DNA from 3 places in the Picosynechococcus sp. PCC 8807 genome. Region 2 is predicted to be linked to each of the others. Evidence: predicted binding sites of a transcription regulator. Region 2 holds the regulator's gene; each other region holds the start of a gene.

Region 1 (7,956 bases), 1.1 Mb from region 2:
TCACTTTCTTGGTAATGTCACAGGGCAAAATAAACTTCTTAAAGTAGATATTGGCTGTGATTGCACATTAGACGTTGAAGCTATTACTTCTTTGCTATCTAGAATTCGTCCACTAAATACTCTTTAATGAATTTTTTTTGAGTATAGATTATCCAAACAAACATCTCAAGTAGCGCAATAGATAGTGCTTTCATGTCGATTTTGGAGCGAACCCGATAATGCAGACTCAGACTTTTCGTACCACCACCCCAAAAATACTGCTTTGCGTTGGACTTGTGGGTGTACTGGCCGCCTGTTCCTCGATGTCGAATTCCAATCAGGTAAGTCAATCTAAATTTGCTGAGATTGTAAAACAGGCCTTCTCAGAAAAAGGGGGAGCTGATGCCTACCAGGAAATCTGCGAAGCTGGCTTCAGGGAATTGCAATCCATAACAAACTTTTTCAATGATGCTTATCTTCTTTCCAACGAATTTTTTTATCCAGAGTTGGCCGCTCAATTCCTTCCCCAGGTGAATGTGACCGTAGAAAATCTCAACGTTAAACCCGCCGATGAAATCTCTATCTTCGGCATTTCCCTAGCAAGTATGGCCAATAATATTTACTTTGCCTGTGTCAGTCTGAATCGTTCATTTCGATGTGCTTTAGCTTTTCGTGATAGTCAACACTCCGGCATCATAAGGGGCAACCAAGTGACGACTTATTCTGGTTTGGCTTATCCTGTTGAGTTTAAGATTACGGCTGATATTGTCGGTCTTGACAGTATTACGACCGGAGAAATCCTGCCAGATTGGGACTTTCTTGCGACCAGTGATTTTTCTACAGGTAATGAACTTTTAGAGATGGATGTGACTTGGAACCCAAGGGCTGCAGACAAGGTTGAAGTGAGTATTCCAAACAGCGAACAAGGGACTTTCTATTAGGGTATTGTCCCACAGCATGATGCTTTCTAGGCCCACCAAATTATCAACTATCCGAGCCATAACGACCATGAGAAATAGCCTCACCCGATTTTCCTTAAATTCCATCCAGGTTGCCCTCTGGAGTAGCAGCCTAGTGCTGGCCACTGCCACTGAACTGGGAGCAACAGTCCCCCGCGTGAGTACCGCCACTGATGTGATCTCTCAGTATTCCCCAGTTGCCCCTTTAGTCGTGGCACAAAACCTCAGTCTGGGGGAAAAATTAGCATTTCTGACGGGCACTTGGGAGGGATATTATTATTGCCGCCAGGGGTTGACCAAGCTCCGCCTTGAGATCGACGCAAATAGTGCTAGCAATGTTGAGGCGACGTTTAATTTTTCGGCCCATCCGAATAATCCGGGGGTGCCAACGGGCTCTTTTCGGATGAGGGGTTCGCTGCAAGGTTCTGACCAACTGGTTCTCAAGGGTACCCAATGGCTTCAACGCCCTGGTAATTATATGACGGTCGACTTGCGGGGGACAGTGGCTTTTGGTGGCGATCGCATTCAGGGTATCGTCACGACAGAAAGCTGTGGCACGCTTGAACTGGTACGCCGACAACCCTGGTTGCCTTCTTTTAATCCGGCTTTTAATCAAACTTTTAATCAGGCGATCGCCAGCTTAAATTCCGAGGATGCTCAGTTGGTTTTACAAAAAATTGCCGAAGCCGTTACAGATTACACCCCGACAATTTTGAATACGATGGGACTGATTTACGGAAAATTCGAATATTTCGATGTTGCCGAAGCTTTTGAATATCTCATGATGACAATTGATCTCGCTATGGCCGTAAACGAGCTCAAAAACGGAAATTACCTGGGTGCGGTCGAGCATTTTTTATCATCTCAACCTGGATTTGACGAGTTATCTGAAACACAGCAACAACAAACCATGAAAACCATTGAAAATATTGTTAATCCTGGTTCCTCTGCAGGGATGTCCTTAGAAGAATATCAACAGTTTCTCGAAGAAATTGGCATAAATAATTCTCCACGGAAAGATATCTCCCAAGGATCTACCAGAACACCTGTTGCCCAATCGACATACAGATGCACCACTTCAAGCGGCAGAATTACACAACTAGAGGCTTCCTTTTACGATGAAAATCCTGGGCCTCATACCGGAGAAGTTGTCATTAATGTCGATGGGAAAACGTATCAACTCCCAAGATTAGTGGGAAATGCGCCTAGTTACGGCAATGCAAACGGAAGCATAACTTTTGGGCTGCGTGGCCCCGAAGCTGGGTTAAGCATTGGCTCACCCATCGAGCAGAGTTATGATTGCATTGCTTTGTAGTATTGATGTTAAATAAGGAGAAAATTTTTTATATTTTTAGGTTGTTTTATTTAGAAAAATAGTTTTTTTAATTGATTGTCTATATGTCTAGAAGAATGAACAAAATTTTATCTTTAATAACTCTATCAATTTTATTTTTGGGCTTAAAGCCGGAAGCTGTTTTCGCAACTCTAAAGCTTCCCGTCACAGGTGAAAAACTTCTATTTCAAGTTGAGCCTCCACCCTCAAAGGGTTCTTGTAATTATCCGAGGGTTCTACCAAATTGTCATGAAAATGTTCAATGGAAAAATCTAGGCTCTCCAGCCCGAAATGTCTACCATTTCGGGGACTATATCTATCAGTGGGTTGGCATTAATACAATTTCGAGAAATGGTGATGCTATAAATTTCGATCATCATGATGGCGGTTTTGCTGGATATTCTCGTATTAGCGCAAATTGTAAAACTAGAGTTTATGCAATTATCTTAGCTTCACACTACGGCTCTAGTAGTTATGACCCGGTCGGTGATTTTTGGGGTCGGGCATTAGATTTTGCCTGTTCTATAAGTAATCCTAGACAATCCTATGGAACAGAATCAACAAGTCTTGCGCTTAATAAAGGTCTATATAAAGCATCTAAAAGCAAAGAAATCGAAAATGGTTCCACTTTATCTTGGAAAGGTTTACAGTATATTTCCCAAGCATCTACCAGGACCGTTGAATATCGCTGGCCTTGGCTAGAAAATATTGGCCTAACTTCCTTTGAGATTCCTTTCGGTTACAGAGCAGTAACTCAGGGGGCAGGAGTAAAGTACGTTGAAGGCAATCGGTATAATGATGTCAATATTTTGATTCTTAGTCCAGAAGAATATCAATTGTGGCAAAAAAATCCGACTCAATATCGTTCCTTGGGTATCAATATAAATGCTATTTTTGATGCAGAACTCATGTGGACAATTGGTCAAACTCCTGATGTGAATCGAATTAATCGAAATGGCCATCAGATTAGTATGTATCGCGTCGATGGCACCGGGCAATCTATTGGTGTGATTAGTTCTTCAAATAGAAATTCAGTACAAGTGACGGTTTATGATCGCGGAAATTCTGGGGTTGCTGAAATGATTTTAAACTCATTTGATTATCTGTAGTCTCAATCCAAGTTTTGATTACCATACTATTTTGCACATCTTTTTGCATATTCAACTTAAACCATGAACATGAATACAAAAAAAGCATTGTCTTTATTTATTTCATCATCTTTATTTTGGAACATTTCTTCTCAAGCCACCTGGGCAAATCCGCAATCTTCCGAAGGAGAAGAAATACTCGTTGCTCAAATAAATCGCCCTTCGCCAAATGGAATATGCAAGGATCACAATTTTGTCTGGATTGAGAATTGTTACGAGGGAGTGCAATGGGAAAAACTCCCGAATTCAAGACATTTCATGGGTGGATATGACGAGGGTTATAAGTGGGTTGGCACCAATACAATTTCTCGAAATGGTGATGCCATTAATTTTGATTTTCGCAGTTCAGCTGGTTATCGTCGCTTCAGTGCAAATTGTAAAACTAGGGTTGCTGCGCTCATTTTAGAAACGGATTATATTGCTGATCCCTATACATACAGACCCGTCGGTTCCTTTGGCATTGATCAGGCCTTGGACTATGTGTGTTCTATTAGTGATTAGTTATGGTGATTTTTTCGTGCGGGGGGTTTCGGTTCATTGGGGGGAAAGGTATGAGATCCCTCACTTGATTTTTTAAAGAAAATATGTAGCCACAAAAGACAAATTGCTTGAAAAGCCTTTTTTAAAAGCTTTTGGCCCGTTTGCATCGCCGAAACCAGAAAACATTAGCAGTCGCCCCCTAGGAGTGCTAAATTTGCTAGTGACGTAAAACTTTATAACGCAAACTCCTATGGCTAAGATTGTCTCTTTCAAGGATGACTCTAGACGCTCCCTCGAAGCAGGGATTAATGCCCTTGCCGATGCGGTAAAAATCACCCTCGGCCCCAAGGGTCGGAATGTACTCCTCGAAAAGCAGTATGGTGCGCCCCAAATTGTCAACGATGGGATCACCGTTGCGAAGGATATTGAACTCAGTGATCCGCTCCAAAATACGGGGGCACGGTTAATCCGGGAAGTGGCAGCGAAAACCAATGACAGTGCTGGGGATGGCACGACCACTGCCACCGTTATGGCCCAAGCGTTGATCCGCGAAGGTTTGAAAAATGTGACGGCTGGGGCGAACCCTGTGGCCCTGCGTCGGGGTATCGATGCGGCAGTGAAGTTCCTCGTGAAGGAAGTTGCCGCGATCGCCAAGCCCGTTGAAGGAGAGGCGATCGCCCAGGTAGCCGCTGTGTCTGCTGGCAATGACGAAGAAGTAGGCCGGATGATCTCCGAAGCCATGGCCAAAGTCACCAAAGATGGCGTGATCACCGTTGAAGAGTCCAAGTCCCTCGCCACCGAACTGGATGTAGTTGAAGGGATGCAACTGGATCGCGGTTATATCTCCCCCTATTTCGTCACCGATCAGGAACGGCAAATCGTTGAATTTGAAAATCCCTACATCCTGATCACCGACAAGAAAATTTCGGCGATCGCCGACCTCGTGCCCGCCCTTGAACAGGTAGCCCGTTCCGGTCGTCCTCTGTTGATCATCGCTGAAGATCTCGAAGGGGAAGCCCTGGCGACCCTCGTTGTGAACAAAGCCCGTGGTGTCCTCAATGCCGCCGCAATCAAGGCTCCCAGTTTTGGCGATCGCCGTAAGCAAATGCTCCAAGACATCGCTGTCCTCACCGGCGGTCGGGTCATTTCCGAAGAAGTGGGCCTCAGCCTCGAAGCCATTGACCTTGATATGCTCGGTAATGCCGAAAAGATCACCATCAGCAAGGAAGAAACCACCATCGTTTCCGGTGGCGGCAGCAAAGCTGACATTGACGCCCGCGTTAGCCAAATCCGTAAGCAACTGGCTGAAACCGACTCCGAGTATGACATGGAGAAACTCCAAGAGCGAATCGCCAAGCTTGCTGGTGGTGTCGCTGTGATCAAAGTTGGTGCAGCCACTGAAACTGAACTCAAAGACCGCAAACTCCGCATCGAAGATGCCCTAAATGCCACCAAAGCCGCTGTCGATGAAGGCATTGTTCCCGGTGGTGGCACGACCCTAATTCACCTCGCTGAAAAGGTCGCTGAAGTAAAGGCAAGCCTCAGTAGCGACGAAGAGAAACTCGGTGTCGATATCGTTTCCCGCGCCCTAGAAGCGCCCCTCCGCCAATTGGCTGATAACGCGGGTGCCGAAGGTTCTGTGGTTGTAGAACGGGTTCGTACCAGTGACTTCAACGTTGGCTACAACGCGGCCACTGGCGAATATGTCGATATGATTGCCGCTGGCATCATTGACCCGGCGAAGGTTGTCCGTTCTGTTCTGCAAAATGCAGCCTCCATCGCTGGAATGGTGATCACAACCGAAGCCCTCGTCGTTGAGAAGCCCGAACCCGAAGCACCCGCCCCTGACATGGGTGGTGGTATGCCCGGTATGGGTGGCATGGGCGGCATGGGAATGCCTGGCATGGGAATGATGTAATTTTTCCTGAACCCTTTTAAAAATTCATTATCTGCATTGGGCACCCTCCGGGGTGCTTTTTTTGTTTTCTGGGCGAAAAATCAAATTAGCCCGTCGGAGACTGTTCCTGTAACCAGTGATTGAGGGTTTCTCGGAGGGTTTGGGGATTGAGGGGTTTACTGAGGTAGTCGTTCATGCCCGCTGCCAAATACTGCTCTTGGTTGGCTTCTCCTAGGGTGGTGGTGAGTGCAATGATCGGTATCTGCCGGTGGCGATCGCCGCCGCCACCCCGGCGAATATGTTGGCTCGTTTGAAAGCCATTCATCTTGGGCATGAGGCAATCCATCAAAATTAAACGATAGGGCTGATTTTCAGGGGTTGCTTGGAGCATTTGTAGGGCTTCTGTGCCCCCTGGGGCAACATCGACGGAAAAACCAAACTGTTGGCAGAGGCCCCGAATAATAATTTGATTGACGGGGTTATCTTCCACGAGGAGGAGGCGGGCCGAGATTTTTTGGCCCTGTTTGCTTGCACTAGGTTGGGAGCCAGAATCTGGGGGTCTAGCGTTTGGCTGGGCGAAATTTTCACAGAAACGCCGACAAGCCTGCCACAGGGGACGGGATAAAATCGGCTTGACGAGGTGGTGGGTTGCCGTGAGTTGGGGGAAGCTTTGGGGATCGGTGGGACTGTAGGGAAACGTGGTGAGCAGCAGTAACTGGCAGGTTTTTTGGGGGTAAAGCTGTTGGAGATTTTGGGCGAGGGTCAGGGCATCGATCTCCCTCAGGGAATGATCCAAGATCAGGAGGGGCGTTGCGGTGGTGGGGGGCTGGGTTTGCCAAAGGGCGATCGCCTCTTGGCCATTGGCTGCGGCTTGGACAGTGGCGCCCCAGGCTTGGAGCTCATCGCGCAAAATTTCTCGTTGGGTTTGTTGCTCTTCGACGATGAGGATCTCTAATCCCTGCAAGCTATCGGCGGTCATCCGCGACAGTTGAGAACGCCCCGCCCCATACCCTAGGGTGAAGGTAAAACAGCTCCCCTCCCCTGGGGTACTAACCACTTCAATGGTGCCCCCCATCACTTGACAAAGACGCTGGGTAATCGCCAAACCGAGACCCGTGCCACCATAACGCCGGGTGGTTCCTGCTTCTAACTGGGTAAAAGGCTCGAAAAGATCGTTCAATTTCTCAGCGGCGATGCCAATGCCAGTATCCGTCACTGAGCAGGTAAAATCGAGGCGATCGCCAACCCGCTCCGTTTGACAGCGAATCATCACCTCCCCTTGGTTGGTAAATTTAATGGCATTGCTTACCAGATTCGTCAGGATTTGTCGTAAACGCCCAGGATCCCCTTGGATAGAACCGTGCCGCAAACCCCGTAAATCAAAAATGAGATTGAGACCTTTCTCCTGGGCCGCAAACGTCATCAACTTGGCAAAATTTTCAAAAAATTGATGGAGATCAAAATCCACCGTTTCTAGTTGCAGCTTACCGGCTTCCATCTTCGAGAAGTCCAAAATATCGTTCAGCAAGATCAGTAAAGATTCGGCGCTAGAAAGGGCGATGCGGGCGTGTTCTTGCTGTTCTGTGGTGAGCTCTTCGCTATAGAGCAATAAATTGAGCATTCCGATAATGCCATTCATGGGCGTCCGAATTTCGTGGCTCATGGTGGCTAAAAACATACTTTTGGCATGGGCGGCCGCTTCTGCTGCTTCTTTGGCATCAATCAACGCCTGCTCCGCCTGTTTGCGATCGCCAATGTCACTATGGGTACCAATAATCCGCAGGGGTTCCCCTGACGGCGTCCATTCGATCACCTTGCCCCGGTCTAAAATCCACTTGTAGGAACCATCTCTGCACCGCACCCGATGTTCACTGCGATAGGTTTCTGTCTGGCCATCAAGGTGAGCCTGGATGGCTTGATAAGTCATTGCCAAATCATCTGGGTGGACACGACTTTCCCATTCCATCAGGGTGTCACCAATTTCCGCCTCGCCGTAGCCCAACATCGCTTTCCACTGCCGCGAGAAAAAGACATGATTTGTTTGGGCATTCCAATCCCAGACCCCATCCCCAGAACCCTCTAGGGCAAATTGCCAACGGAGTTCACTTTCCCGGAGAGCCTGTTCTGCCAAGACCCGCTCCGTAATATCGAGGGCAGTTC
Region 2 (7,956 bases):
GTGATGAAGCCTGGCTTGTCTGCCCTAGAGAAAAACTCAGTCGTCAAAGCCGCCTATCGCCAAATCTTTGAACGAGACATTACACGGGCCTACAGCCAATCCATTTCTTACCTTGAATCCCAAGTGAAAAATGGCGACATTTCCATGAAGGAATTTGTCCGTCGCTTGGCGAAATCTCCCCTCTATCGGAAGCAATTTTTTGAACCTTTTATCAACAGCCGAGCTTTAGAACTTGCTTTCCGTCACATTCTCGGTCGTGGCCCCTCTTCCCGCGAAGAAGTCCAAGAATACTTTGCCATTGTCTCTAGCGGTGGTTTAGCGGCCCTGATCGATGCTTTGGTCGATTCCCAAGAATATGCCGATTATTTCGGGGAAGAAACCGTCCCTTACCTCCGTGGTTTAGGCCAAGAAGCCCAGGAATGTCGTAACTGGGGCATGCAACAGGATCTGTTTAAATACAGCGCACCTTTCCGCAAAGTCCCTCAATTTATCACGACCTTCGCCAGCTACAATCAGCCCCTACCGGATCAGCACGTGTATGGCTCTGGTAACGATGCCTTAGAAATTCAATTTGGGGCAATCTTCCCGAAAGCAACCCGGAGTCCCAGCGCCAGCCCTGCTCCCTTTAATAAGGATACTCGGCGGATCTTGATTCACCGTGGCCCTGGCATTAACAACCAACTGGGTAATCCCCGTGCCCGCGCCACACAACCCGGCAGCCTTGGAGCTAAAGTATTCCGTCTCAATAACGAATTACCATCAGGTAAGACTACCAACGTTAGTTTCTCGGAAAGTGCGACCCAAAAGGTCATTGAAGCGGCTTACCGTCAGGTCTTTGGTCGGATGGTCTATGCTGGCCAACGCCAGAAAGTGGCAGAGATCAAGCTTGAAAATGGTGAAATCACCCTGCGGGAATTCATCCGGGCTTTGGCAAAATCTGATGTTTTCCGGAATACTTACTGGTCTTCTCTATACGTAACCAAGGCTGTGGAGTACATCCACCGTCGTCTGTTGGGTCGTCCCACCTATGGTCGTCAAGAAATCAACAGCTACTTTGATACCTGTGCGAAAAAAGGTTTCTATGCCCTCGTTGATGCGATCATTGACAGTAAAGAATACGAAGAAGCTTTCGGTGAAGATACAGTTCCCTACGAACGCTATCTGACTCCCGGTGGTTATTCGCTGCGCCAGACTCGCCCCGGTGCGCTCCGTGAAGATGTGGGGGCTAAGGTTCAGGTTGAGAAGACAGCTCGCTTTATTGAGTTGGGCACTTCTAGCACGAAGAATCTACCGGTGACGGATGTGGATGCTCGCCTCAAGCAAGGGGTTAACGTCCAACGTCAGCAAACGAAGGCCTTTAAACTCACGGATACCTTCAACAAGGTCGAACTGAAAACGGCGATCGCCGCGGCTTACCGTCAGATCTTTGAGCGGGACATCGAACCCTATGTTGTCGATGCGCAATTTACTGCCCTCGAAAGTAAGCTGGGCAACCGCGAGATCAACATGAAGGAATTCATCGAAGGTCTGGGTTGTTCTGAGCTGTACCAGAAGGAATTCTATACTCCCTACCCCAACACGAAGGTGATTGAAATGGGAACGAAGCACTTCCTTGGTCGGGCTCCCTTAGATCAGCAGGAAATCCGTAAGTATAACCAAATCCTTGCTTCCCAAGGTCTGAAAGCCTTTATCGGCGCGATGGTTAACAGCATGGAGTACCTCGATAACTTCGGTGAGGATACGGTACCCTTCCGTCGCTTCCCGACTTTACCGGCGGCAAACTTCCCCAATACGGAACGACTCTACAACCAACTCACGAAGCAAAATCGTGATCTTGTGGTACCGAGCTTTGAGCCTGCGGTAAAACGCTAAAACACGAAAATTCGGTTAAGACCATAAAAACTGCCCCCCTTTCAAAATTAAGAGAGGAGGGCAATTTTTTAATTGATTTTCCAGAGGATTATTTTGGGGAACCGACGGTTGTTGATGCTACTGGGAAATTTGTAAAACGTAGGGAGCGCGACCTGCATTACCAGCCTGTTCAAAGTTGCCGATAAAGACTTGGTAGCGGCCTGGATTCCAAACACCACCAATTTCGGCAGGAATCCCGCTAAAAGGATCGGCGATCGCACAGAAGGGATCTGCACTGGGATCATCGGCATTTTTGATCAGAAGCGTAAAGGGTCTGGAAACGCCACCGTTAGGATCGACAACGCTGAGATTGAGAGACATCAGGCCATTGCCATTAATGCGAAAGGTGTGGTTGGGGCGATTGGCAATCCAGCCACAAAAGTTACTATTGGTTGGCCCCCCAGCCTGGCCGGTGATTGTCCCGTTAAAAACTTCATTGGAGGTAATGGCTCCGTTAGCGGCGATCGTAAAGGTTTCCGGGCCGGCGATCGCCCCTTGAATACCACCAAGACCAGCAGCAATGGTCAGGAGCGTTGTTGCCCCAATAATGGTCGGTGCATAAAATTTTGTCATGGCTGTCCCCCTCCCCAGTTGGGTTATACCGTCAGAGGCTCCCTTGATCAAGTGAGCGTCTAGGCTCTATGAAAGAAAAGATTCCAGGAAAGTTCCACTACTGCTGTTTTGTGAAGGCTTGTTAAGCAAAAAGGCCCTGAAACAGCGATGGCGATCGCCACCTTTAAGATCGATACCAAGCAAAAATAAACCATGGTTGAACATGGGAAGATTCGCAATTTGCCAATCGAGCGGTACCATTTTAAAGGGTTTGAGCGAAATTTCCCGTCACCTTATCATAAACAATTTGATCACCCTCCCCCAAAAGGAGCCGATTAGTAAGCATCTAAGGAGAAAGTCCATGAGTCGCGTGTATGTCTTGCTGTTTAATGCCCGGACAGAAAATGAAGGGATTCACACACTCCAAACTGGCGATCGCAACAAGATTTTAATGTTTGAAGATGAAGATGACGCCACCCGGTTTGGGCTAATGTTGGAGGCCCAGGATTTTCCGCCCGTCTCCATCGAAGCCATGGATGAAGAAGACATTATCGAGTTTTGTCGGGATGCAGATTATGATTGGCAACACGTTGCCGCCGGTGAATTAGCCACGCCCCCCGAAGCAAATGTGACAGATTTAGCTTGGGATCCAGAGGGAAAGCAACAGCCAGCAGAGCAAACCACAGCGTCAGAAAACGATTTGTCGGATACAGAATTAGACCGCATTCGACGTCAATTAGAAGGGCTTTTGTAGTGTATTCGGAATAGATTAGATTGACAGCATCTTAATGCCCAAGGCGATCAAAACTCCGCCGCCAAAAAACTCGACCTTTTCGCCTAAATGTCCGGAAATGAGTTTGGCACAAAATAGGCCCCCATAGGTGGCACAAAAAGCAGCCAAGCCAATGCTGAGGGAGTAGGGCACAAGCGGTTTACCAATGAGGCCGAGGGAAACGCCCACCCCCAAAGAGTCGATGCTGGTGATACTAGAAATAAACAAAATTTTCCACAGGCTATGGATTTTGACGGATTCACCATCGTCATCGCCTGGCTTGGCTTGCATTTCTTGGTAAGCGTTGTAGCACATATGTCCACCCACCAAAACCAATAGGGCAAAGGCCACCCAATGATCGTAGGCCATAATTATAGTCTGGGCAAAGCGTCCCAAAATGAAGCCGAGGGCGATCGCCACCCCTTCAGAAAGCCCCGAACTGAGCGCAAAAAATAAAGCCCGTTTTCCAGAAAAGTGACGAATACCAAGGGCTAAGGCGGCGGAAAAAGAGTCAATACTGAGGACAAGGGCGAAAATAATAATGTCTAATTCAAAACCCATAAATGCCGTGGCGATCGCCAACTCAAAAAGAATGCATTTATTACTATAAACGAAAAATCGTGGGTCGATTTATCATAGTTTTTTCATTGTTTCCGAGTTCCACAAAATTATTTAAAAAATTCTTCCAAAAAAAGTAATTGCCTACAAATAAATCCTAATCCTCGTGAGACTGAGCGAAATAACAATCTGCTTTTTACTTGGAAAATGACGACTCTAGACTTATAAAAATCGGGTCTAAATAATCATTATATTGAGAGCATTTTAAGGCCCATGGCAATCAGAATGCCACCGCCAAAAAACTCTACCTTTTCCTTTAATTGACTAGAAATTAATTGTGCGCAAAATAAGCCCACATAAGTAGCAAAAAAGGCGGAAATCCCGATCCCCAGGGAATAGGGAATTAAGGGTTTGCCCATTAAACCAAGGGAAATACCAACCCCCAAAGAATCAACACTGGAAATGCTAGAGACCAAAAGAATTTTCCAAAGGCCATGAATTTTTCTGGGTTCATCCTTCTTATCATCTGGGAGATTCTGCATTTCTCGGTAGGCGCTGTAGCACATGTGAACACCGATAAGGATCAAGAGAATAAAAGCAATTCCTTGATCATAGAAGGTGATGTATTGGGCAAAATTACCCAGGAGAAAACCGAGGGAAATAGCGCCGCCACCGGAGAAACCTGAACTGAGCGCAAAAAATAAGGCCCGCTTGCGGGAAAAATGGCGTGCTCCTAGTGCAAGGGCGACAGAAAAACAGTCAATACTCAGCACTAGGGCGAAGAGAAAAATATCTAAGTCAAAGTCCATGAAATCCCCTATGGGTACTCCCCTAAAAAGATTGTGGCGATCGCCATCAACAAAAAAAACAAAAAATTAAATTATTTGATTTTTATTTTCTAAGATTCTTAAACCTTAAAAAGCGGCTTTTAAATTCTCAGACAGATAATCTGCTGTGGCTTCAACTAAGGCGATCGCGTTTTCATAGAACATCCGCGTCGGGCCAAGCACCGCAACACTGCCAACGGGCGTTTTTTCTTGGTAATAATATGTGGAAATAAGGGCGCAGGTTTTCATGGGTTCTAGAGGATTTTCGGTGCCGATGTGAATGAGCGTCGGGCGATCGCCTGGTAAACCATTAAAAACCACCGGGAGTAGCTGTTCTTGTTTCGCCTCTAGCAAGTGCAATAGGGTTTGTAACTGCTCAATTTGGGAAAACTCAGGTTGCCGCAGCACTTCCGAAATGCCCCGTACTAGAATCGGCGTCGCAATCGTATTGGGCACAATCTGAGCAATCTTACCCAAAATCGTCTCCAATAACAGCTGACAATGGTGAAAGTCTTCATCTAAAGCCTGGGGATCAAGGCTGGCAATTTCTTGGAGCGATCGCCCCTGGAGATGGTGATTTAAAAAATTCGATAGAATCTCTAGCTCATCGGGGTCACAGTCCAGGATCAAGGACAATGATTGGGGTTGATAGCTATCCGTCACCACAATCATCATCACCTTCTGATCCCCTAGGGGGAGTAACTGCAGATAGCGTAGGCGAGTATGGTTTTGATGGGGCACCGTGATTAGAGCAATATAACCACTTAACGTCGCCAGGATTTGCGTTGCCCGCTGGAGGGTCGCATCTAGTCCCCAATACTCTGCGGCAGTCTGTTCCTGTAACGTTTGGCTCGCTCGTTTGCGGGTCTGGGAATTGGGGGTGACGAGTTCGTCCACATAGAGACGATAGCCGGAATCAGAGGGGACCCGTCCCGCCGAGATGTGTGGTTGATACAAGAAACCTGCCTTTTCCAACTTGCCCATCACATTACGAATGGTGGCAGAACTGACCTGAAAGTCATATTCCTCCACAAGGGTTTTGGAGCCTACGGGTTCCGCTGTGGAAATGTAATGGTTGACCGTTGCTCGAAAAATATTTTGGTGACGGGGATTAAGAATTTTCTGAGCAACCATACGCCGACAGTAGTGCTTTCAATAACTAAGAAATATAAAAAAATAGTAAAAAAACTTGGCTTAACTTAAGAAAGATTTAAGGTCTAAGTTTGGGTTAGTATAGCTCATTCTTCCCTAGTAGCGCGGTAGGCTTTGATCCACAGAGAGGGTGTAAAGGTGAATCCCACCTTCAATATTGATCACTTGGGTAAAACCTTGTTGTTGCAGCCAGTAACACATTTGTGCCGAACGCACACCATGGTGACAGAGCACATAGGTTTCTGCCTGGGGGTCAAAGTCCACGGCAATGCGGGCAGCCCATTGTTCAAATTGACTCAGGGGTAAATTGGTAAAGCCTGGGAGAGCGACAATCTCTAGCTCATCGGGCTCACGCACATCAATGAGTTGCAAAGATTCGGTCGTGGCGACGCGCTGGGCAAAAACTGTGGGACTGACGGCCTGGAGTTGTGGGTTAGAACTAGGGTTGGTCATGGTCAAGCTACTGATAAAAAATTAAGAGGTGAGCATTTCTAGCATTTTCTGGCTGCGTTTGGGAATGCCAAGGCTGAATTGCTAGGGGATCTTCACCTTAGGGGGGTTCAAAGTTAAGGAGTATTGCAGTTCCCCCGGAGAGTCGGTCAAGAAAATTTGGGAATGGTACAAGTAACGTTAGAGGCGTTAGATCTTCTGTCCCACTTTTTGAAGATGGTACAGGATAAAGCATTCTGCTTGGCGATCGCCTTTATTCTGCGTTAACGATTTATAAATATTGCATTTTTTAAGAAACAGCCATTAATTTTTTTGAGTTTGTATGAACTTTGCAAATTTTCCGTGGTTATCCACGATTATTTTATTTCCCATTATTGCGGCATTATTTTTGCCCCTCATCCCCGACAAAGATGGGAAAACAGTGCGCTGGTATGCCTTGACCATTGGCTTAATTGACTTTGTGATCATCGTGACAGCCTTTTACACGGGCTACGATTTTGGCAACCCGAATCTGCAACTGGTAGAGAGCTATACCTGGGTCGAAGCAATCGATCTGCGCTGGTCAGTGGGGGCCGATGGCCTTTCCATGCCCTTGATTCTTCTCACGGGTTTTATCACAACTTTGGCGATCTTGGCAGCCTGGCCCGTAAGCTTTAAGCCAAAGCTATTTTATTTCCTGATGCTGCTGATGTATGGCGGTCAAATCGCTGTCTTCGCCGTGCAGGATATGCTGCTGTTTTTCTTTACCTGGGAATTAGAACTGGTTCCGGTTTATCTGATTCTGTCCATCTGGGGTGGCAAAAAACGGCTCTATGCCGCAACGAAATTCATCCTCTACACCGCTGGTGGTTCATTATTTATTCTGATTGCCGCCCTGACCATGGCCTTTTATGGGGATACGGTCACCTTTGATATGACGGCGATCGCCCAGAAAGACTTTGGCATTAACCTCCAACTGCTGCTTTATGGTGGCCTGCTTATCGCCTATGGGGTGAAGTTACCGATTTTTCCTCTGCATACCTGGCTCCCCGATGCCCATGGTGAAGCCACCGCCCCGGCCCACATGCTCCTCGCCGGAATTCTCCTAAAAATGGGCGGCTATGCCCTACTGCGGATGAATGCCGGGATGCTGCCCGATGCCCATGCCCTGTTTGGCCCGGTGCTTGTGATCCTCGGAGTCGTCAATATCGTTTATGCGGCCCTCACTTCCTTTGCCCAACGTAATCTCAAACGAAAAATCGCCTATTCCTCCATTTCCCACATGGGCTTTGTGCTAATTGGGATGGCTTCGTTTACCGATTTGGGGACGAGTGGTTCAATGTTACAGATGATTTCCCACGGGCTCATTGGGGCGAGTCTCTTCTTTATGGTTGGTGCCACCTATGACCGTACCCACACCCTGATGCTCGATGAAATGGGTGGGGTCGGCAAAAAAATGAAGAAAATCTTTGCGATGTGGACGACCTGCTCGATGGCTTCTTTGGCACTGCCGGGGATGAGTGGGTTTGTTGCTGAATTAATGGTATTCGTCGGTTTTGCCACCAGTGATGCCTATAGCCCTACTTTCCGGGTGATCATTGTTTTCCTCGCGGCAGTGGGCGTCATTTTAACGCCGATCTACCTGCTTTCGATGTTGCGGGAAATCCTCTACGGCCCAGAAAACAAAGAGCTTGTGGCGCATGAAAAACTGATCGATGCCGAGCCTCGCGAAGTCTTTGTGATTGCGTGCTTGTT
Region 3 (7,956 bases), 480 kb from region 2:
CGCCCCCAGTTCCCAGGCTCGGCGGACGACTTTACCCAAACGGCGATCGCCCCGGCCAACGAAATCCTCCATGGCTGAAATGCGCACATCGGTATAGTTCACCTTCACGCCGCGAATCGGTCGAAAAGCTTCCCGCAACAGTTCCTGTTTACGCTTAAATTCTGTCGTCGAAACCGAATGCCACTGGAAAGGTGTGTGGGGTTTCGGGGTGAAATTAGAAATGGTGATGTTGAAGTTTAAACGGCGATTGCTCAGGGACGCACATTCCCGCCGCAGCCATTGCACCGTTTCCGCGATGCCCAACACATCGAGATCCGTTTCTCCAGGGAGACCGATCATGAAATAAAGCTTGACCTTATCCCAGCCCTCTTTTACCGCGGTTTGGATACCCCGTAGCAGTTCTTCGTTCGTCAAACCCTTATTGATCACATCCCGCATTCGTTGGGTGCCCGCTTCTGGGGCAAAGGTTAAACCCGCTTTACGCGTCCCACCGACAATATTGGCAATATTTTCATCAAAGCGATCAACCCGCTGGCTAGGCAGAGATAGGGAAATGTTTTCGTCCTTGAGGCGATTTTTAATCTCGACTCCTACCGCTGGCAACGAGAGATAGTCAGAACAACTGAGGGAAAGTAGAGAAAATTCGTTGTAACCCGTCGCCCGCATTCCTTTTTCAATGGCATCGACGACTTTCTCTGGTTCGACATCCGTTGCAGGCCGCGTTAACATTCCCGGTTGGCAGAAGCGGCAGCCCCGGGTACAACCCCGGCGAATTTCCACCGTCAGGCGATCATGAACTGTTTCCACATAGGGCACTAAACCAATGGAATAGGCGGGAATTGGCGTGGCGACACGGCGCAAAATTCGCTTGGGCACTTCGTCACGGGTTGAATGCACAGAACCATCCGCCGCCATTGCATAGAAGCGAGGCACATAGACCCCTGGTACTTGAGCTAAATCCAGCAGAGTTTCTTCCTTACTCAGACCGTTAACCTTGGCTTCTTCGAGGATAAAACCCACTTCGGGCAAAAGTTCTTCGCCATCGCCGAGAACGATAAAGTCGAAAAAGTCAGCGTAGGGTTCTGGGTTGGAGGTGGCTGTTTGTCCCCCCGCAAAAATGAACGGATAATTTCCTTGATCTCGTTCCTGCCAAGTGAGGGGAATCTGGGCAAGGGTAAGCATTTCGAGAATATTTGTCGCCCCCAGTTCATAGCTCAAGCTAAAGCCGAGAATGTCGAATTCCAACAGCGATCGCCTGGATTCGAGGGCAAACAGCGGCAGATTTTTTTCCTTTAACTTCTCGCTCAGATCAGCGGCGGGTAGATAAGTGCGATCGCACAACTGTCGAGGTTGGGCATTAATCACGTTGTAGAGCAGGATATGGCCCAAATTTGAGGAACCCACCTCATAGACTTCCGGATAGGTCAGCACCCAACGCACCACTGCCCCTTGCCAAGGCTTATGGATTGCCCCCAGTTCATTACCCAAGTAGCGCGCTGGTTTGAAAATATCCGTCGTAATCAGCGCTTCGTAATCAGCCGGTTGAGGAAGACAGGGAGCCGTTGCCACAGGTGATGAACCTCCAAGGGAGTCGAGGGAAACAATTCAGTCCCCCATTATACCGGAGAGCTTTCGAGATGCTAGGCCGCGAGTAACTGGGATGTCTGCGTCAAAAATGCAGCTTCATCTTTGAAAATGCGCACAAACTGCTCCATTTGGGTCAGCTCTAATACCATGCGCACCTGGGAATTGATCCCACAACAGCCGAGGCGTTTACCATGGGATTCTGCCAATTTTGTGCCCTGACTGAGCACCACCGCCGCCGCACTGTCGATAAATTCTACCTGCTGGAGATCGACTAAAATTTCTCGACTGAATTCGTCATTGATCGCCCCATGGAGCGATCGCCAAAATACGTCAAGATTTGAGGTTGTCAAAGCACAATTTGGGCGCAGAATAACAGGCTGTTGGTTTTTATCCATCGGTAGACTCTCCCCAGGGGAACTTCCCTGTTTACCCATCGTCTTAGTCACAGCTTTTATACAAAAATCAAACAACTTTTTCGGTTGAAAAAACCCTGAAAAGGCTGCTAAACATTTGATTCGGGATAGAACCATTGTATGGGGGAGACTCAAAAATCAGGTGTGATGATAACTTATCCTGAACAAAAACATCTCGTTACCAAAAGATCCTTTATTGCTTCGAGAACGGTATGTTTGTTTACATTTTTTCTAAAAAAAGAAGCCCGAAGTTTAAAAATTATTTAAGACCGGGGAGAAATTGTGTAAATACCTCGAAAATGGAACCATGACCTAAACAAACTTCACCACTTTACGCTATTTAGACCATTCATTATTTACCTTTAATCAGCGACAATAAGAGAATCTTTCTTTTGTAATGAAATCAGTTCCTTATTTAGGGAAACATTACTATTGTGAGTACGCCATTTATGATTCGTCGTTTAGTGGAAAAAGCCCTTTTCATTAAACAGATGACCCCCGAAATTGAAAACGCGATCAACTCCGAGTTGACACGCCTTGGCCATGTTTCCGATGCGGATTATGAAGCCCTCGAACTTTTGATGGCAGAAATGGATGCGGGCCGGATTCAGCTTGTGCCCAGTCGCTTTATCTTTTGACAAGACCCTTAAACTGGCTGGGGTTTGGGGGCTGAGGGACAAAGATTGGCGATCGCACAGACCTCACATTGAGGTTTTCTGGCATTACAGACGGCGCGACCATGGTAAATCAGACGGATCGACCAGTTTTCCCACTCCGGCTGGGGAATTAATTTCATCAAATCCCGTTCAATTTGTACCGGATTCTCAGATTTTGTGAGGCGCAAACGATTACTCAAACGCTTGACATGGGTATCCACCGTCACCCCCGCACAAATCCCAAAAGCATGGGCCAGAACAACATTGGCCGTTTTCCGGGCCACACCGGGCAAGGTCAGAAGCTCTTCCATGGTTTGCGGCACTTTCCCATTGAAAACCGCCATAATCCGCTGGCAAGCTCCCTGAATATTTTTCGCTTTATTTCGATAAAATCCCGTTGAGCGCACTAGCTGTTCAATGTCTGCCACATTTGCCCCGGCAAAGGCCGCCGCATCAGGAAATCGGGCAAAGAGCGCCGGTGTAACTTTATTTACTCGCTCGTCGGTACATTGGGCTGAAAGAATGGTTGCCACCATGAGTTGCACGGGGGTTTCATAGTCCAAACTACAGGTGGCATCGGGATAGAGTTCGTGGAGTTTTTCGAGAACGGCGATCGCCCGTTTTTTCTTACTACGCGGGTAATGAATTGCCATGGGCACTATTTTTCCTGTGGCTTCACGGTAAACTAATCAAGATTCATTATTGACCTGATTTCGTTTCCCATGGCAACCTACCTCATTGAAGTTGGTACAGAAGAACTCCCTGCTGATTTTGTCGCGGCGGCGATCGCCCAATTAAAAGACCGCGTTTCCCATAGCCTCACGGAGTATTTTCTCACCCCAGACGGAATCGAAGTCTACGGAACCCCCCGACGCCTGGCTGTGTTAATCCAAGGGTTGCCAGACCAGCAGGCTGATCGGGAAGAAGAAATTAAAGGCCCCCCCGCTGCCGCCGCATTCAAAGAAGGTCAACCCACCAAGGCCGCTGAAGGCTTTGCCCGCAAACAGGGGGTTGAACTCTCCGCCCTGGAGGTGCGCCCCACGGAAAAAGGAGACTTTGTTTTTGTCCAAAAGAAAACCCTCGGTCGCCCGACGCCAGAAATTTTGCAGGAATTGGTTTTAGGTTGGTTTACGGCCCTCGAAGGGCGGCGCTTTATGCGGTGGGCCGATGGTGATCTGCGCTTTCCGCGGCCGATTCGCTGGTTGGTTTCCCTTTGGAATGATGCTGTTTTACCCCTGGAATTGGTGAATGGCTCCGGTAAGTTAGAAGCGGGTCGTATTTCTCGTGGGCACCGGATTTTACATCAAGGGGAGGTGACCCTGAGCAATGCGGCTGATTATGTGGCGACCTTGCAACAAGCCTTCGTGGAAGTTGATCCCCAGGTGCGGGAAGAAAAAATTGTTGCTGGCGTCAAAGCGGCGGCAGCAGAGATTGGTGGTGAGGCAAAAATGCCCGCTGATCTCCTCGCTGAGGTGGTGAATTTGGTGGAATATCCCACGGCGGTAGTCGGCGACATTGAAGCGGAATTTTTAGAGCTACCCACGGAAGTGATTACGACGGTGATGGTCACCCATCAGCGGTATTTTGCGGTGCGCGATCGCCAAGATAAAACAAAACTCCTCCCGAAATTTATTACGATTTCCAATGGTGATCCCAAGAAATCAGAGATCATCGCTGCGGGGAATGGTCGGGTGATCCGGGCGCGGTTAGCGGATGGTCAATTTTTCTACCGGGCCGATTGCGATGAACATTTAGAAACCTATTTGCCCCAACTAGAAGCCGTCACCTTCCAGGAAGAATTAGGGACGATGCGGGACAAGGTAGACCGCATTATGGAAATTTCCCAGCAAATCGCGGAACAGCTTGGCCTGTCTGAGGCGGACAAAGAAATTATTGCCAGCACCGCTATGCTCTGTAAGGCGGATTTGGTGACACAGATGGTCTATGAATTCCCAGAACTCCAAGGCATCATGGGTCAAAAATATGCCCTGGTCAGTGGGGAAGCACCCGCCGTGGCCGAGGGGATTTTTGAGCATTATCTACCCCGCAATGCCGATGATATTTTGCCCCAAACCCTTGCCGGTCAAGTGGTGGGCATGGGCGATCGCCTCGATACGTTGGTGAGCATTTTCGGCCTGGGGATGATCCCTTCTGGTTCCTCGGATCCTTTTGCACTGCGACGGGCGGCCAATGCAATTATTACTGTCGCTTGGGACGCGGGTCTTGAAATTGACCTTGGAGAACTGTTAGCCCAGGGTGCGAAGGATTTTGTTACGGCTCACCCCGATAAAACGTCTCCCCTCGAAGCCCTGCAAAGCTTCTTTATTCAGCGGATTCAGACTCTGCTCCAGGACGAAAAAGGTATTGATTATGACCTGGTGAATGCGGTGCTGGGTGATGATGCAGAATACACTGAACGGGCCTTAACGGATTTACTGGATGTCGGCGATCGCGCTGCCTTTTTACAGAGCATTCGTGACGATGGCCAACTCGCAAAAATCTACGCCACCGTGAACCGTTCTGCAAAGTTGGCCGCCAAGGGGAACCTCAGCACGGATAGTCTTGATCCGACAGGGGTAATTAACCCGGAGAAATTTGCGCAAAATTCCGAGCGCGATCTCTATGCCGGCTTAGTGGAACTCGTGCCCACCACCGAAGTGGCCCGCACCGAACGGGATTACCAAAAACTGATCGATGGGTTAGCTGCCCTGGCCCCCACAGTTGAGCGGTTCTTTGATGGGGAGGATAGTGTTTTGGTGATGGCAGAAGATCCTGCTGTGCGGGAAAATCGCCTCAATCTCCTTGGGCTGTTGCGGAACCACGCGCGGGTTCTGGCAGATTTCGGGGCGATCGTTAAACAGTAGATCCTTGTTTATTTTTAGAGTCATGGCAGGGACAGAAAGCTGTCTCTGTCAGGGTTTCCCCTGAGAAGCAATACAGTTCAATTTTTGGGGCGATCTAAAGTTCGGGAACCCGTACATTATCAGGAGTTGTCTGGATTTAATTTTCTCCGCTAAATTAGCACTCAGAGATTGAGAGTGCTAAACTTCAATCTAGCTAAATTTAGTCGTTTATTGATCTGGAGAAATTATCCATGGCAGCAATTAGCATCAATGTTTCTACCCTCAAGCCCCTCGGCGATCGCGTTTTCGTAAAGGTCAGCGAATCTGAAGAGAAAACTGCTGGTGGGATCCTCCTCCCCGATAGCGCCAAAGAAAAGCCCCAAATCGGTGAAGTTGTGGCTGTTGGTGAAGGGAAGCGCAATGATGACGGTAGCCGTTCCGCCGTTGATGTCAAAGTTGGCGATAAAGTTCTCTACTCTAAGTACGCTGGTACTGATATCAAACTCAGTGGTGATGACTACGTGCTTCTTTCTGAGAAAGATATCCTCGCAACCGTTGCGTAATTATTTTTAGGTTTGACCTAAGCAATCGTTTCAGATTTTTCTATTTTTTCTCGTAAAACGCTCAACCTAGAAATTCAATCATTATGGCTAAATCTATTATTTACAACGAAGATGCTCGCCGCGCCCTCGAAAAAGGGATCGACCTCCTCGCTGAAGCTGTTGCGGTAACCCTCGGCCCCAAAGGTCGGAACGTTGTGCTCGAAAAGAAATTTGGCGCACCCCAGATCGTGAATGACGGTGTGACCATTGCCAAGGAAATCGAGCTCGAAGACCACATCGAAAACACCGGTGTTTCTTTGATTCGCCAAGCGGCTTCTAAAACCAATGATGTGGCCGGTGACGGAACTACCACAGCAACGGTTCTCGCCCACGCCATGGTCAAAGAAGGTCTCCGCAACGTCGCGGCTGGTGCGAACCCCATCGCCCTCAAGCGCGGTATTGATAAAGCGACTGAATTTCTCGTTGGCCGCATCAAAGATCAAGCTCGTCCGGTAGAAGATTCGACGGCGATCGCCCAAGTCGGTGCCATCTCTGCGGGGAACGACAAGGAAGTTGGTGACATGATCGCCAAAGCCATGGACAAAGTCGGTAAAGAAGGTGTGATCTCCCTCGAAGAAGGGAAATCCATGGAAACCGAACTCGAAATCACCGAAGGGATGCGTTTCGACAAGGGTTACACTTCCCCCTACTTCGTCACCGACACCGAGCGCATGGAAGCGGTTCTCGAAGATCCCTTCATCCTCATCACTGACAAGAAAATCACCCTGGTACAAGACCTCGTCCCGATCCTCGAACAGGTTGCTCGCCAAGGTAAGCCCCTCGTAATCATCGCTGAAGATATCGAGAAAGAAGCCCTTGCTACCCTCGTGGTGAACCGTCTCCGGGGTGTCCTCAACGTTGCTGCGGTTAAAGCGCCTGGTTTTGGCGATCGCCGTAAGCAAATGCTCGAAGATATCGCTGTACTCACCGGTGGCCAACTGATCACCGAAGACGCAGGCCTCAAGCTCGACAACACCAGCGTTGATATGCTCGGTAAAGCCCGCCGCATCACCATCACCAAGGACAACACCACCATTGTGGCCGATGGTAACGAGCAGGCAGTTAAGACCCGTTGTGAGCAAATCCGCCGTCAAATCGAAGAATCAGACTCTTCCTACGACAAAGAAAAACTCCAAGAACGTCTCGCGAAACTCTCCGGTGGTGTCGCTGTGATCAAAGTCGGTGCAGCAACCGAAACTGAGATGAAAGACCGTAAGCTTCGTCTCGAAGATGCGATCAACGCGACCAAAGCAGCCGTTGAAGAAGGGATTGTTCCCGGTGGTGGTACAACCCTGGCGCACCTCGCTCCCGAATTAGAAACTTGGGCGAATGATAACCTCACTGCGGAGCAACTCACTGGTGCTTTGATCGTGGCCCGTGCCTTGACTGCCCCCCTGAAGCGCATTGCTGAAAACGCTGGCCAAAACGGTGCGGTAATCGCTGAGCGTGTGAAGGAAAAAGACTTCAATACTGGTTTTAACGCAGCAACCAACGAGTTTGTTGATATGCTCGCGGCTGGTATCGTTGACCCTGCTAAGGTAACCCGTTCTGCAACCCAGAATGCGGCTTCTATCGCTGGCATGGTTCTCACCACTGAGTGCATCGTTGTTGACAAGCCTGAAAAAGATAAGGCTGGTGCGGCTCCCGGTGCCGGTGACTTCGACTACTAAGGCTGAAGTTTCAACTCCAAAATCTGCAAAACTAATTTAAGTTAACTTAATCCCTCTGATTCATTTCAGGGGGATTTTTATAGATACAATTAGATTTGAGCACTAAATTGATAGATAAAAAAGTAAAAAAAAGCAATTGTTTTTTATTGAAAAATGTTGGACTCTAGCTACTATGAATTGACAAA

Evidence for each region. The regulator HrcA, encoded in region 2, represses chaperone genes, less so after heat shock. The targets are predictions, from matches to a motif close to TTAGCACTCNNANNNTNNGAGTGCTAA.
Region 1: the regulator HrcA is predicted to act here: its motif matches at 4,085-4,111, upstream of groL (chaperonin GroEL).
Region 3: the regulator HrcA is predicted to act here: its motif matches at 5,675-5,701, upstream of groES (co-chaperone GroES).

What each region holds. Positions count from the first base shown of each region.
Region 1 is NZ_CP016483.1:160,824-168,779, forward strand. It holds gene AWQ24_RS16170 (hypothetical protein) at 1-127, shown strand, start outside; gene AWQ24_RS00820 (hypothetical protein) at 219-920, shown strand; gene AWQ24_RS00825 (hypothetical protein) at 988-2,253, shown strand; gene AWQ24_RS16175 (hypothetical protein) at 2,349-3,380, shown strand; gene AWQ24_RS16180 (hypothetical protein) at 3,444-3,920, shown strand; gene groL (chaperonin GroEL) at 4,150-5,817, shown strand; gene AWQ24_RS00845 (PAS domain-containing protein) at 5,903-7,956, opposite strand, start outside.
Region 2 is NZ_CP016483.1:2,105,372-2,113,327, reverse strand. It holds gene AWQ24_RS10290 (phycobilisome rod-core linker polypeptide) at 1-1,872, shown strand, start outside; gene AWQ24_RS10285 (hypothetical protein) at 1,990-2,484, opposite strand; gene AWQ24_RS10280 (DUF3110 domain-containing protein) at 2,825-3,217, shown strand; gene AWQ24_RS10275 (manganese efflux pump) at 3,233-3,817, opposite strand; gene AWQ24_RS10270 (manganese efflux pump) at 4,042-4,602, opposite strand; gene hrcA (heat-inducible transcriptional repressor HrcA) at 4,708-5,754, opposite strand; gene AWQ24_RS10260 (rhodanese-like domain-containing protein) at 5,869-6,225, opposite strand; gene AWQ24_RS10255 (NAD(P)H-quinone oxidoreductase subunit 4) at 6,545-7,956, shown strand, end outside.
Region 3 is NZ_CP016483.1:2,583,025-2,590,980, forward strand. It holds gene AWQ24_RS12510 (TIGR03960 family B12-binding radical SAM protein) at 1-1,569, opposite strand, end outside; gene AWQ24_RS12515 (STAS domain-containing protein) at 1,641-2,033, opposite strand; gene AWQ24_RS12520 (hypothetical protein) at 2,450-2,638, shown strand; gene nth (endonuclease III) at 2,647-3,309, opposite strand; gene glyS (glycine--tRNA ligase subunit beta) at 3,379-5,520, shown strand; gene groES (co-chaperone GroES) at 5,751-6,062, shown strand; gene groL (chaperonin GroEL) at 6,146-7,771, shown strand.